2 regions of the Stenotrophomonas maltophilia genome follow, and region 2 is predicted to be linked to the other one. Evidence: riboswitches for the same ligand, from Rfam matches in the RefSeq annotation. Region 2 holds a riboswitch; the other holds the start of a gene.
The links. A riboswitch is a leader RNA that binds a small molecule or an ion and turns the genes downstream of it on or off. The one in region 2 is predicted to bind glycine.

Region 1: another riboswitch for glycine. It lies ahead of gcvP (aminomethyl-transferring glycine dehydrogenase); the one in region 2 lies ahead of EZ304_RS08860 (trimeric intracellular cation channel family protein).

Annotation. Positions count from the first base shown of each region.
Region 1 covers NZ_CP037858.1:1,265,166-1,271,906, reverse strand. Annotated here, with positions in the region: gene EZ304_RS05880 (amino acid permease) at 1-957, shown strand, start outside; gene EZ304_RS05875 (VOC family protein) at 1,061-1,471, shown strand; gene gcvP (aminomethyl-transferring glycine dehydrogenase) at 1,564-4,431, opposite strand; glycine riboswitch at 4,494-4,596, opposite strand; gene EZ304_RS05865 (multidrug effflux MFS transporter) at 4,897-6,123, shown strand; gene EZ304_RS05860 (siderophore-interacting protein) at 6,265-6,741, shown strand, end outside.
Region 2 covers NZ_CP037858.1:1,949,723-1,956,463, forward strand. Annotated here, with positions in the region: gene EZ304_RS08840 (XVIPCD domain-containing protein) at 1-1,420, shown strand, start outside; gene EZ304_RS08845 (hypothetical protein) at 1,412-1,849, opposite strand; gene EZ304_RS08850 (nuclear transport factor 2 family protein) at 1,853-2,284, opposite strand; gene EZ304_RS08855 (GIY-YIG nuclease family protein) at 2,424-2,699, opposite strand; glycine riboswitch at 2,740-2,829, shown strand; glycine riboswitch at 2,843-2,946, shown strand; gene EZ304_RS08860 (trimeric intracellular cation channel family protein) at 3,031-3,648, shown strand; gene EZ304_RS08865 (MdtA/MuxA family multidrug efflux RND transporter periplasmic adaptor subunit) at 3,934-5,100, shown strand; gene EZ304_RS08870 (multidrug efflux RND transporter permease subunit) at 5,097-6,741, shown strand, end outside.

The DNA of each region.
Region 1 (6,741 bases), 680 kb from region 2:
CTGTTCTTCACCGCGATCAACCTGCTGGGGGTGAAGAACTTCGGCGAGTTCGAATTCTGGTTCGCCATCCTCAAGGTCGCGGCGATCCTGGCCTTCATCGCCATCGGCGTGGCGCTGCTGATGGGCTGGCTGCCGCAGGTGACCTCGCCGGGCCTGAGCAACTTCACCGAACACGGCGGCTTTGCACCGAAGGGCCTGGCCGGTATCGGTGCCGCGCTGCTGGTGGTGGTGTTCGCCTTCGGTGGTACCGAGATCGTGGCCGTCGCTGCCGCCGAGACCGAAGACCCCGAACGCAGCATTGCCCGTGCCATCCGCACCGTCGCCTGGCGCATCCTGGTGTTCTACATCGGCTCGCTGAGCGTGATCATCGCCGTAGTGCCGTGGACCAGCGAGGCGCTGAAGTCGCCGTTCGCTGCGGTGCTCGATATCGCCCGTATCCCGGGTGCGGGCACCGCCATCACCCTGATCGCGGTGATCGCGCTGCTGTCAGCGCTCAATGCCAATCTCTACGGCGCCTCGCGCATGATGTATTCGCTGGCACAGCGTCGTGAAGCGCCGGCGGTGCTGGGCTGGACCGATCCGCGCCAGGTGCCGGTCATCGCCGTGCTGGCCAGCGTTCTGTTCGGTTTCGCCGCCACGGTGATGGAGCTGCTGTTCCCGGACCGGGTGCTGCCGGTGCTGCTGAACATCGTCGGTTCCACCTGCCTGCTGGTGTGGACACTGTCGCTGGTCTCGCAGCTGGTGCTGCGCCGCCGCGCGGATCGCCTGGGCACCCGCCTGCCGTTCCGCATGGCCGGTTTCCCGTGGCTGACGGTGTGCGCGCTGGCGATCCTGGCGTTGATCTTCGGCCTGCTGCTGAGCGAGTCGCATACCCGCCTGCAGTTCCTGTCGATGGTGGCGCTGACCGCCACCATCGCCGCCGGCAGCGCCATCGCCCGGCGCATGCGCGAGGCGTGACTGAAGCTGCCGGCCAGCGGCCGGCACTACCACGGGGGCTGCACATCCGCCGTGCCATCCTGATCGTGTGGGCCGTCAGCGGCCCGTTGACCAGGAGTACCGCATGCTGCGCAGTCGCCCCTTCCTGATGTTCACCGGCCAGGCCGAGGCCGCCCTGGCCCTGTACGCCGAGGCCTTCGCCGATTTCCGCCTGCTGGCAATGCAGCGCCATCCGGACGGCGCCGGTGCCGGCGTGCCCGGGCAGGTCCGCCAGGCCATTTTCCTGCTCGGTGGCACCCACTACCTGTGCTTCGACAGCCTGGACGTGCACGATTTCACCTTCTCGCCGTCGATCTCGCTGTTCGTGGAGTGCTCCGGCGCCGAACAGTTCGAGCGTGCCGCGCGCGTGCTGGGCGAGGGCGGTCACTGGTTGATGCCGGTGGGCGATTACGATTTCAGCAACCGCTACGGCTGGGTGCAGGACCGCTTCGGGGTGTCGTGGCAGTTGAGCCTGGGGCAGATGCCGGATCCGTGATCGGATTGTTGTGGGTGTGGATCTTGGTCCATGAGCCCTTATGAAAACGGCCCGCTTGCGCGGGCCGTTCTCATTTCCGATGGATCGCAGGCTTACGCCTCGACTTCATCATCCTTGTAGGCGTCGACCGGGATGCAGGCGCACATCACGTTCTTGTCGCCGTACACGTTGTCGACGCGTGCCACCGGCGGCCAGTACTTGCTCTGCTTCAGGCTGGCCAGCGGGAAGGCGGCCAGTTCGCGCGGGTAGGCGTGGGTCCACTCGCTGGCGGTCACCGCGGTGGCGGTGTGCGGCGCGTTCTTCAGCGGGTTGTCCTCGCGGTCCAGGCGGCCGTCTTCGATCGCGGTGATTTCCTCGCGGATCTGGATCATCGCGCTGATGAAGCGATCCAGTTCGTGCAGCGATTCGCTCTCGGTCGGCTCGACCATCAGCGTACCTGCCACCGGGAAGCTCAGGGTCGGGGCATGGAAGCCGAAGTCGATCAGGCGCTTGGCCACGTCCTCGGCGCCGATGCCGCTGGTCTTCTCCAGCGGACGTACGTCGAGGATGCACTCATGCGCCACCAGGCCATTGCGGCCGGTATACAGGGTCTTGAAGTGCGGGGCCAGGCGCTTGGCGATGTAGTTGGCGTTGAGCTGCGCGACCTGGGTGGCCTTGCGCAGGCCTTCGCGGCCCATCATCGCGATGTACATCCAGCTGATCGGCAGGATCGAGGCGCTGCCGAAGCTGGCCGCGCTGACCATGCCGACCGGGCCGTTGTCACCCAGCTTGCCCGGCAGGAACGGGGCCAGATGCTCCTTGACGGCGCACGGGCCGACGCCGGGGCCGCCGCCGCCGTGCGGGATGCAGAAGGTCTTGTGCAGGTTCAGGTGCGAAACGTCCGACCCCCACTTGCCCGGCTTGGCCACGCCGACCAGGGCGTTCATGTTGGCGCCGTCGGTGTACACCTGGCCGCCGTGCTGGTGGATGATCTCGCAGATCTCGACCACTTCCTCCTCGAACACGCCATGCGTGGACGGGTAGGTCATCATGATCGCGGCCAGGCGGTCGCTGTACTTCTCGGCGTTGAGGCGGATGTCCTCGACGTCGACGTTGCCGTTGGCATCGGTCTTGGTGACCACGACCTTCATGCCGCACATCTGTGCCGAGGCCGGGTTGGTGCCGTGCGCCGAGTCCGGGATCAGGCAGATGTCGCGGTGGCCTTCACCGCGCGAGCGGTGGTAGGCGCGGATCGCCAGCAGCCCGGCGTACTCGCCCTGTGCGCCGGAATTCGGCTGCACGCTGACCGCGTCGTAGCCGGTGCATTCGACCAGCATCGCTTCCAGCGTGTCGATCAGTTCCTTGTAACCCAGCGCCTGGTCGGCCGGCACCAGCGGGTGGATCTGCGAGAACTCCGGCCAGGTCACCGGGATCATCTCGGCGGTGGCGTTGAGCTTCATCGTGCACGAGCCCAGCGGGATCATCGTGCGGTCCATCGCCAGGTCCTTGTCGGCCAGCGAGCGCAGGTAGCGCAGCAGCTCGTGCTCGCTGTGGTGGGTGTTGAACACCGGGTGGGTCAGGAATCCAGACTGGCGCAGCAGGCCGGCCGGCAGCGCGTCGGCGGTGCTGGCATCCAGCGCGTCGACGTCCAGCGCGGCGCCGAACACGGCAGCCACGGCAACGATGTCGGCGCGGGTGGTGGTTTCGTCCAGGCTGATGCCGACCGAGTCGCTGTCGATCGCGCGCAGGTTGTAGCCGGCGGCGCGGGCCTTGGCGTGGATCTCATCGGCGTGCACGCCGGTGACATGCAGGGTGTCGAAGAAGTCGCCACCGACCTGCACGCCGGCACTGCGCAGCGCTGCGGCCAGGATCGAGGCCAGGCGATGGGTGCGGCGGGCAATGCGGGTCAGGCCTTCCGGGCCGTGGTAAACGGCGTACATCGAGGCCATCACCGCCAGCAGCACCTGCGCGGTACAGATGTTGGAGGTAGCCTTCTCGCGGCGGATGTGCTGCTCGCGGGTCTGCAGGGTCAGGCGGTAGGCCGGGTTGCCCTGGGCATCGACCGAAACGCCGATCAGCCGGCCCGGCATCGAGCGCTTGTAGGCGTCACGGCAGGCCATGAAGGCGGCGTGCGGGCCACCGAAGCCGAACGGCACGCCGAAACGCTGGCTGTTGCCGACCACGATGTCCGCGCCCCATTCGCCCGGGGCGGCCAGCAGGGTCAGGGCCAGCAGGTCGGTGGCCACGGCCACCAGGCCGCCGCGTGCGTGCACGGCATCGACCAGCGCCTTGTAGTCGCCCACCTGGCCGAAGGTATCCGGGTACTGCAGCAGCAGGCCGAAGGCTTCCGCTTCCAGCGCTTCGGCCGGGGTGCCGACGCGCAGCACGATGCCCATCGGCTCGGCGCGCGTACGCAGCAGTTCCAGCGTCTGCGGATGCACGGCGTCGTGCACGAAGAAAGTATCCGACTTGGACTTGGCCGAACGCTTGGCCAGGGTCATCGCTTCAGCAGCTGCGGTGGCTTCGTCCAGCAGCGAGGCGTTGGCGATTTCCATGCCGGTCAGGTCGGCGCACAGGGTCTGGAAGTTGATCAGCGCTTCCATGCGGCCCTGCGAGATTTCCGCTTGGTACGGGGTGTAGGCGGTGTACCAGGCCGGGTTTTCCAGGATGTTGCGCAGGATCACGTTCGGCGTGTGGGTACCGTAGTAGCCCTGGCCGATGAAGCTGCGCAGCACGGTGTTCTTGTCGGCGATCGCACGGATCTTCGCCAGTGCCTGCACTTCGGTCATCGACTCCGGCAGCGCCAGCGGCGCCGGCGACTTGATCTTGGCCGGCACGATGGCATCGGTCATCGCATCCAGCGACGCGTGGCCGACGACATCGAGCATCTGCGCGATCTCGGCGTCGTTGGGGCCGATGTGGCGCTCGACGAACGCATTGTGGTGCTCGAGCTCACGCAGGGAAGGGGTGTTCTGGGACATGGCGAAGGATCCGTCAGGAAAGGGCACACGCACGGGCACAAGCCGCCGGTCGGCGGTCTGCGGGGCGCCCCTCTGTCCTTTTGCCTGAGAGTTTAAAAGTGCGGCGGACCGCAGCTTCGTGCCCCTTCGGCGCCGGATCGAACCGGTCTCTCCAGAGTTGTGTTACGGGTGGTATCGGGCCTGAGCGATTACGGGCGTTGCGCCTTCGGCAGCGGTGTTCCGCTTCTCCCACCGTGTTGCCCGCTGATTATAGCCCGTTGCGGGCGCGGCGGCCGCCTCCGCGCCAGGTCACCGCGCCTGAATGGCCGATGGCCCGGTCGTGCGTTTTGTGCAGTGCTGCATGGCGTCGGGTGCAATCCCCGCCTATGATGGGCGGATACCCGAATTCATCTGGCGCCGTCCCCGTTGCAGCGGGACCGGCGCCCGCCGTGCGTGCCCCGCATGGCCCTGCCGGACGCTTCCTCCATGACCGCTGCCGTTGCTCCCTCCACTCGCCGCATGGCCCTGCTGCTTGCCGGCCTGGCCATGTTCGGCCCGTTCTCGATCGACACCATTTTCCCCGCGTTCCCGCAGCTGGCCCAGCGCCTGGCAGTGGACGAGGTGGCGGTGCAGCAGACCATCAGCGTGTACCTGCTGTTCTACGGCCTGATGAGCCTGGCGCACGGCCCGCTGTCCGATGCCTGGGGCCGCAAGCGGGTGATCCTGGGCGGCCTGGTGGTGTTCGTCGGCGCCTCGGTCGGCTGTGCGCTGTCCACCGACCTGACGACGCTGCTGGCGTTCCGCGCGCTGCAGGGCCTGTCTGCGGGTGTCGGCATGATTGTCGGCCGCGCGGTGATCCGCGACCTGTACCACGGCCACGATGCGCAGCGGCTGATGAGCCAGGTGTCGATGCTGTTCGGCATCGCCCCGGCGATCGCACCGATCATCGGCGGCTGGATCCTGCTCAGTGGCGCCGGCTGGCCGCTGATCTTCTGGTTCCTGGTGGTGTTCGGGCTGGTGCTGCTGGCGGCCACCGCGCGCTTCCTGCCGGAAACCCACCCGGTCGAGGCACGGGTACCGCTGTCGCCGCGCGTGCTGCTGCGTGACTATGTGCGCATCGGCTTCAACCCGCGCTTCCTGCGCCTGGCGCTGGCCGGCAGCATCGGTTTCGGCGGCATCTTCCTGTACATCTCCTCGGCACCGGTGTTCGTGATGCAGCACCTGCATCTGGGCGAGGGCGGCTTCGCCTGGCTGTTCATTCCCACCATCGGCGGCATGACCACCGGCTCGTTCCTGTCCGGGCGCATGGCCGGGCACACCACGCCCACACGCCAGGTCGCCATCGGTTTCAGCCTGTGCGCGCTGTCGGCGCTGCTGAATGTCGGCTACGTGGCGCTGTCGCCGCAGTTCGTGCTGCCGTGGGCGGTGCTGCCGATCTTCCTGGGCGGCATGGGCATGTCGCTGATCTTCCCGATCCTGGCCCTGGCGGTGCTGGACATGTACCCGCACCAGCGTGGCCTGGCATCGTCCCTGCAGGCCTTCGTGCAGCTGATGATCAGCACGGTGGTGGCTGGCGTGGTGTCGCCGCTGCTCAGTGCCAGCCCGCTGCACCTGGCACTGGGCCAGGCTGCGTTCTTCGGCGCCGGATTCGTGTTCTGGTACTGGGAGCACCAGCGCGAGCGCGCGGCGCAGGCAGTCTGCACGGGCCATTGAGCAGTGCGCAGGGGTAGTGCGGGCCGCGCTGTCTCCAACGCTTGCGGCCAGGAACGACCGGACTAGGCTGGGGACTCCAGCCAGCCGGTGCGTGGATGCACGACAGCCAGCCGATCCGATGTCGTTGCATGAGGTTCCCCCATGGCTGCGCAGCAGACCTATCGCCTGTTCGAGGTGGCGCTGAAGGAGCGCCGCGTTCTTTCCCCTTCCCTTGACCGCATGGTGTTCACCGGTGCCGACGTGGCACGGATGAAGACCGAAGGCCCGGACCAGCGCATCAAGGTGTTCTTCCCCTTGCCCGGCCAGGACGTGCCGCAGGTCCCCAGCGGTGAAGACTGGTATCCACGCTATCGCGCGCTGCCGGACGACCAGCGCCCGCCGATGCGCACCTACACCATCCGCCAGCTGCGTGCCGAGCAGGGCGAGGTCGACGTTGATTTCGTGCTGCATGGTGAAACCGGGCCGGCCTCGCGCTGGGCCATCCGCGCGCGGCCGGGCGACCGCGTAGTGCTGCTGGCCCCCGATGCGGACTGTGCCGACAGCAGCGAAGGCTGGGAATGGAAGCCGCCGGCGGGTGTCGGCCAGGTGCTGCTGGTGGCGGATGAAACCGCGCTACCG
Region 2 (6,741 bases):
GGTGGCGACCCAGCTGGTGGACGCCTATCAGCGCTGGGCGCGCCAGCAGCAGCCCTCGCTGGAGCTTGATGCACGCCAGCGGCAGCAGACGGTTTCCGACCTGCAGCGCGATGGCGACGGCATCAGGGCACAGAATGGGCGCGCATTGGATGGGACCGTCCGCGGACATCTGAACACCTTCCTTGCATCCAGCGACGGCGTTGCGTTCGTGCATGCACACGATGTCAGCCAGGTCGACCGACTGCTCCGCCACGGCGATGGCCGCCGGGATCCTGGCGGCGCGATGCAGCAGCTGCGCGGCACGGACCTGTACCAGCATGCGTCGCTGGATGACCAGGCCAAGCTTGCCACCATGCTGATGAAGCTGGAGAACCAGGCAGGGTTGAGCCGCTATCCTGGCGTTCTGCGGTCGATTGCCAGCGGCGATCTGGCCAGCGTGGATGACGTCAAGACACGGATCGACGGCATGCTTCCCAACCGCGTCGTACGCGGCAGGGAACAGCCCGACTACCTGGAAAGCGGCGTGGAGCACGCCCTGAAGGGCACCGAGGTCTTCAACCGGTTGCGAGCCGCAGGGCCAGGCAATCCGATGCGCGATGTGTTCGCCGGTGTCTCCGCCGACCCGCTGGCCAGCCCGGTGGCGCTGGCTGCCGATCGCGTACACCCCGAGGCCCTGCATCGCTACGAAGTGGTCAAGACCCTGTTCCTGCAGAACACCGAGGCACCGGCCTACCTCGATGCCCTGCAGCACGGGCGCTCACATGCCTGGGGCCGCCCGCAGGCGGCCGGCAGCTCGCCGGCCACCGCCGGCCTGTACGCCTCCGGCGATGATCTGGTGATCTGGAACCGGGACGGTCGCGGCCACGCTTTCATCGATGGCCAGTGGTCCACCGTGCCGCGTGCGGAACTGCATCGCCAGCAGAATGCCGACGGCTCCATCGACCTCAACCGCGCCCCGCGCAACGGGATGCCCGAACAGCTGCTGCACGTCGAACCCGCACAACCGGAGCGACGGCGTGCCGCGCTTTCCGACCCGCTGCTGCAACAGGCCGAGGAGGCGGTGCGGCGCCTGGAGGACAGCCGGGCCCAGCCTTTCGGCGAAAACGCGCAACGCCTTGCAGCCAGCTCGACCTGCCTGGCCCGCGAGGCCGGGCTGACACGCATCGACCATGTCGTGCTGGGCGCCTCGCCTTCGCAGGATGGCAGGGCGGAAACGCTCTTCGTCGTGCAGGGCGATCCGTCCGACCCGGCCCATCTCAGGGCACAGATGCCGGCCGCGCAGGCATTTGCCACCCCCGTGGACACGTCATTGGCGCAGTTGCAGACGATGAATGACGCACACCGACAGACCGATGCGCGCTCCCGGCAGGAGGAGCTGGATCACCAGAGCACCCTGTCCCAGCAGGCCCGGTCAGTCTGATCCGCGCCCATGCAACGGTCGGGGCGGGCAGTACCCTTCGGCCCGCGCCGTGCCGGCGATCTGCCGTGACGACCAGTGCCGGGTGATCCAGATGGTCAGTGCTGCCGAGCTCAGGTGCCAGCGCAGCATGCTGTGGCGTGGATGGTGGCCGAGGTGGACGCGTGCGATCCAGGAGGCTTCGAGCTCGACATCCGGCACGTTCACCTTCGTATTCACCCCCACGTGGCGCGCCGTGAATCGCCATGGATCCATCGGTACGTGGTGGGCATAGGTCGCAGCACCACACGCGCCGCCGCTCCGCGCGGAATCGACGGGTTGCGGCCGGCCCTCGGCCGCGACCAATCCCAGCAGATACAGCAGGCCCGGCAGCAGGGCCAGGAAGGTCAACAGCAGAAACAGCGCGATCCACGCCCGGCCCGCCGCACGCATCGGTCACTGCGCCTTCGGCTTCGGGTACCACAACGCGTTGACGATGACCCAGCGCTGCTCGAAGCGCCCCATGTGGAAGTAGTCGACGAACCACGGTGTTTCCAGCCGCACCGAGGCGGCGTTGCCGGTCACATCCAGTACCGTGCAGCGGCGGTCCCATTGCTCCTTCGGGGTCTTCAGCGCGCCCTGCTTCGTCAGTGAGACCAGTTCTTCCTTGGACATCCGGCGCAGTCCAAGGCGCTCATCGGGTGTATCACCGAGGACCGCGCGCTTGGCCAGGTCCGGGTGCAGGGACCGGGCGACGCGCTGTGGGTCCGCCTCCAGCTGGCCGTCGACGTAGTCATGGCAGGTGGCTTCGATGGCCGCGATGGTGGCCGGGTCGGCGGCGGGGCTTGTGGCTGCGGAAAGGGCGAACAGCAGGGCGATCGTGGACATCCGGGTCTCCGGCGCTGAGGGCTGGGCGATCATGGCACGTGCAAGCCGCATCCAGGCATGGCGTGGACCTACCGTAGAGCCGAGCCCATGCCCGGGTCCTGCAACGGGCAGACGGAACAGCAGCCGAGCGCGGGCTCGGCTACAGAAGTCCAGCGTCCAGGGCCTGCAGCCAGGCCAGCTTGCGTTCGCGCGGCTGCTGCTTGAGTTGCCATTCGGCGCGCGAGGCGGCGGAACGGTCCGGGTATTCGCGCACGGCCAGCACGCGCAGTGGCGGCCGCGACCGTGTGTAGCGCGCGCCCTTGCCCGCCTGGTGGGCGGCGAAGCGTGCGTCCACGTCGGTGCTGATACCTGCGTAATAGCTGCCATCGCGGCATTCGAGCAGGTACAGGAACCACGGGCGGGGGGACGGGGCCATGCCGGGATTATGCCGTGCTGCACTGCAGCGGATATACTGGCGGCCGAATGCAGGAGAGAGGCGCCGCGCTGGCGCCCGCCGAAGGCGCAGGCTCCCATGATCGCTCAGGCCGGTGGGCTGGAATCCCACCAACCATGCATTCGACTCGCCGAGCTGGAGAGAGGTCACCGGGCATGCCCGGGACGATCCGCCGAAGGGGCACGCGGCCCACGCCGCTGAACTCTCAGGCAAAAGGACAGCGGGAGCGGCACCGGTCATCGTCATCCCGTCATTGCGCAGGCAGTGGCGGTAGTCGCGCATGGCCGGCCCCACCGCGCCCGGAGCCTGCCCCATGCTGCTGTCCATCATCTACCTGATCGCCATTTCCGCTGAAGCCATGACCGGCGCGCTGTCCGCCGGCCGCCGCCGCATGGACCTTTTCGGCGTGGTCATGATCGCCTGCGTCACCGCCCTTGGTGGTGGTTCGCTGCGCGACATCCTGCTCGGCCACTACCCGCTGGGCTGGGTGAAGCATCCCGAGTACCTGGGCTTCACCGTGTGCGCGGCGCTGATCGCTACCTGGGTGGCGCGCTGGATGCACCACTTCCGCCGCACCTTCCTGGTGCTGGACGGGCTGGGCCTGATCGCCTTCACCCTGATCGGCTGCTCGATCGCACGCGAGGCCGGCCATGCCACGCCCATCGTACTGATTGCCGGCATGCTGACCGGTGCGTTCGGTGGCGTGCTCCGCGACATACTCTGCAACGAAGTACCGCTGATCTTCCAGAAGGAGCTGTACGCGATCATCGCGCTGCTGACCGGCGCGGCGTACCTGTTGCTGCTGCACTGGGGCGTGGCCGACGCCACCGCGATCCTGTGCTGCCTCGGCGGCGGCTTCGCCCTGCGCCTGCTGGCAATCCACTACCGCTGGGAAATGCCGAAGTTCGTCTATCACGACGAAGTGCATTGATGGTTTGACGGTGGTGCCGGCCGCTGGCCGGCAACACTGCATACGCCCGCAGATTCCAGCAGGTTGCCGGCCAGCGGCCGGCACCACCGATTGCGTTGCATGACCAAGGTCACGCGGCGACGGTTCGCGTAAACCGCTACCATTGGCACCCCGTCGCACGCGCGACGGCATCCAGCCACGCCGCGCCCGCGGCCCCGCCAGACACTCCCTCCCCGCTGCCCGTGGTGCCCGTGAACGCGCCGACGGGCCCGCATGTCCCTGCGCGCGCAGGGCGCAGGATGCCCCATGTCTGTCGCCGAAAATTCCCGCTTCCGCCGTGCCCGCTCGTTGTGGGCGGTGCTGGCCCTTGCCCTCGTCGCCGTTCTGGCGTGGTGGCTGTGGCCCCGGAACGACGCCGGCAGCCGCGACGATGCACCGGGCAAGACGGTGCCGGTACGCGTGGCGCGCGCCAGTGCCGAGCCGCTGGTGCTGCGCCTGAAGGCGGTCGGTACGGTCACCCCGCTGCACAGCGTGGTGGTGCGCAGCCGCGTGGATGGCGAACTGCTGCGCCTGCACTTCCAGGAAGGGCAGCAGGTGAACGCCGGCGACCTGCTGGCGCAGATCGACCCACGCCCGTATGAAGTGAAGCTGGCGCAGGCCCAGGGCACCCAGCAGCAGAACCTGGCCGAGCTGGAAAACGCCGAACGGCAGCTGCAGCGCTACCGCGAACTGCAGAAGCAGAACTACGTGTCCGGGCAGGAACTGAGCGACCAGCAGAGCAAAGTGCGCCAGCTGCAGGGCCGCCGGCTCAGCGACCAGGCGTCTGTTGATGAAGCACGCCTGCAGCTGCAGTACACCCGCATCACCGCGCCGGTCAGTGGCCGCGTCGGGCTGCGGCGGTTGGACGTGGGCAACCTGGTACGCGCCAGCGATGCCGAAGGCCTGGTGACACTGGCGCAGACTGCACCGATCAGCGTGCTGTTCACCGTGCCCGAACCCGAGCTGCCTGCACTGCTCGATGCCGTGCAGGCGCAACCGTCGCTGGCGGTGGAAACCTGGGACCGCGAAGAACGCCGGCAGCTGGCGCGCGGCTCGCTGTCCAGCCTCGACAACCGCATCGATACCACCACCGGCACGCTGAAGCTGCGTGCGCACTTCGACAACCACGATCTGGCGCTGTTTCCCAACCAGTTCGTCAACGTACGCCTGCAGCTGGGCGAGCAGCCCGCCCTGCTGATTCCCGATGCCGCCGTACAGTTCGGCAGCCAGGGCAACTACGTGCATGTCGTCGGCAAGGACAACACGGCGCAGCGGCGCGTGGTAGTGCTCGGCCCTGCCGATGACGGCCGCGTGGCCGTGCGTTCGGGCTTGGCCGCAGGTGACCAGGTGGTGATCGAAGGCATCGACGGACTGGAAGACGGCACGGCGGTGGAGATCATCGCCGGGGAGGCCGCGACCAAGGCCGGCGCATGAACCTCTCGCGTCCGTTCATCCTCAGGCCTGTCGCCACCACGCTGCTGATGGTGGCGCTGCTGCTGTCCGGCGTGCTGGCCTATCGCCTGCTGCCGGTGGCTGCACTGCCACAGGTCGACTACCCGATCATCCAGATCACCACGCTGTACCCCGGTGCCAGCCCGGAACTGACCACACGCACGATCACTGCGCCGCTGGAGCGCCAGCTCGGGCAGATTCCCGGCCTGAAGCAGTTGTCGTCGACCAGTTCCGGCGGTGCGTCGGTGATCACCCTGCAGTTCGGACTGGAGGTGTCGCTGGGCGTAGCCGAACAGGACGTGCAGGCCGCGATCAACGCCGCCGGTAGCTTCCTGCCCGGCGACCTGCCCGTGCCGCCGGTCTACCGCAAGGTCAATCCGGCCGATACGCCGATCCTGACCCTGGCGGTGACCTCGCAGGGCCTGTCGCTGCCGCAGGTGCATGACCTGGTGGATACGCGCATCGCGCAGCGCCTGGCGCAGCTGCCCGGTGTCGGCCTGGTCAGCCTGGCCGGTGGCCAGCGCCCTGCCGTGCGTATCCAGGTCAATCCGGCGGCACTGGCCGCCAACGGCCTGGGCATGGACCACATCCGCACCGCCATCGCCGCGGCCAACGTCAACCTGCCCAAGGGCAGCTTCGACGGCCCGATCCGCGCGGTGATGCTCGATGCCAATGACCAGATGCGCAGCGTGGATGAGTACCGTGCACTGGTGCTGGCCTGGCGCGACGGCGCGCCGCTGCGGCTGGGCGACGTGGCCACCATCACCGATGGCGCCGAGAACCGCCAGCTGGCGGCGTGGAGCGGCACCACCCCGGCAGTGCTGGTGAACATCCAGCGCCAGCCCGGTGCAAACGTGATCGCCGTGGTCGAACAGGTGCGTACGCTGCTGCCGCAGCTGCAGGCTACGCTGCCGGCCGGCGTGCAGATGAACGTGCTGAGCGACCGCACCGAATCGATCCGCGCGTCGGTGCGCGGCGTGCAGAAGGAACTGGTGCTGGCCATCGGCCTGGTGGTGTTGGTCACGTGGGTATTCCTGCGCAACCTGCCGGCCACACTCATTCCCAGCGTCGCGGTACCGCTGTCGCTGATCGGTACCTTCGCAGTGATGCTGCTGGCCGGCTATTCACTCAACAACCTCACGCTGATGGCGCTGACCATCGCTACCGGCTTCGTGGTGGACGACGCCATCGTGATGCTGGAGAACATTGCCCGCCATCTGGAAGAAGGTGAAAGCCCGCGCGAAGGCGCGCTGAAGGGGGCGGCCGAGATCGGCTTCACCCTGGTGTCGCTGACCGTTTCACTGATCGCGGTGCTGATCCCGCTGCTGTTCATGGCCGACCTGGTGGGCGCGCTGTTCCATGAATTCGCAGTGACACTGGCGGTAGCCATCGGCATCTCGCTGCTGGTCTCGCTGACGCTGACGCCGATGCTGTGCGCGCGGTTCCTGAAGCCGCACGCGAAGACCGCGCATGCGCCCGATGTGTTCGACCGCATCATCGCCCTCTACGACCGACAACTGCGCTGGGTGCTGCAGCGCCAGCCGCTGATGCTGCTGGCCACCGTTGCCACGCTGGCACTCACCGTGGCGCTGTACTTCGCCGTGCCCAAGGGCTTCTTCCCGG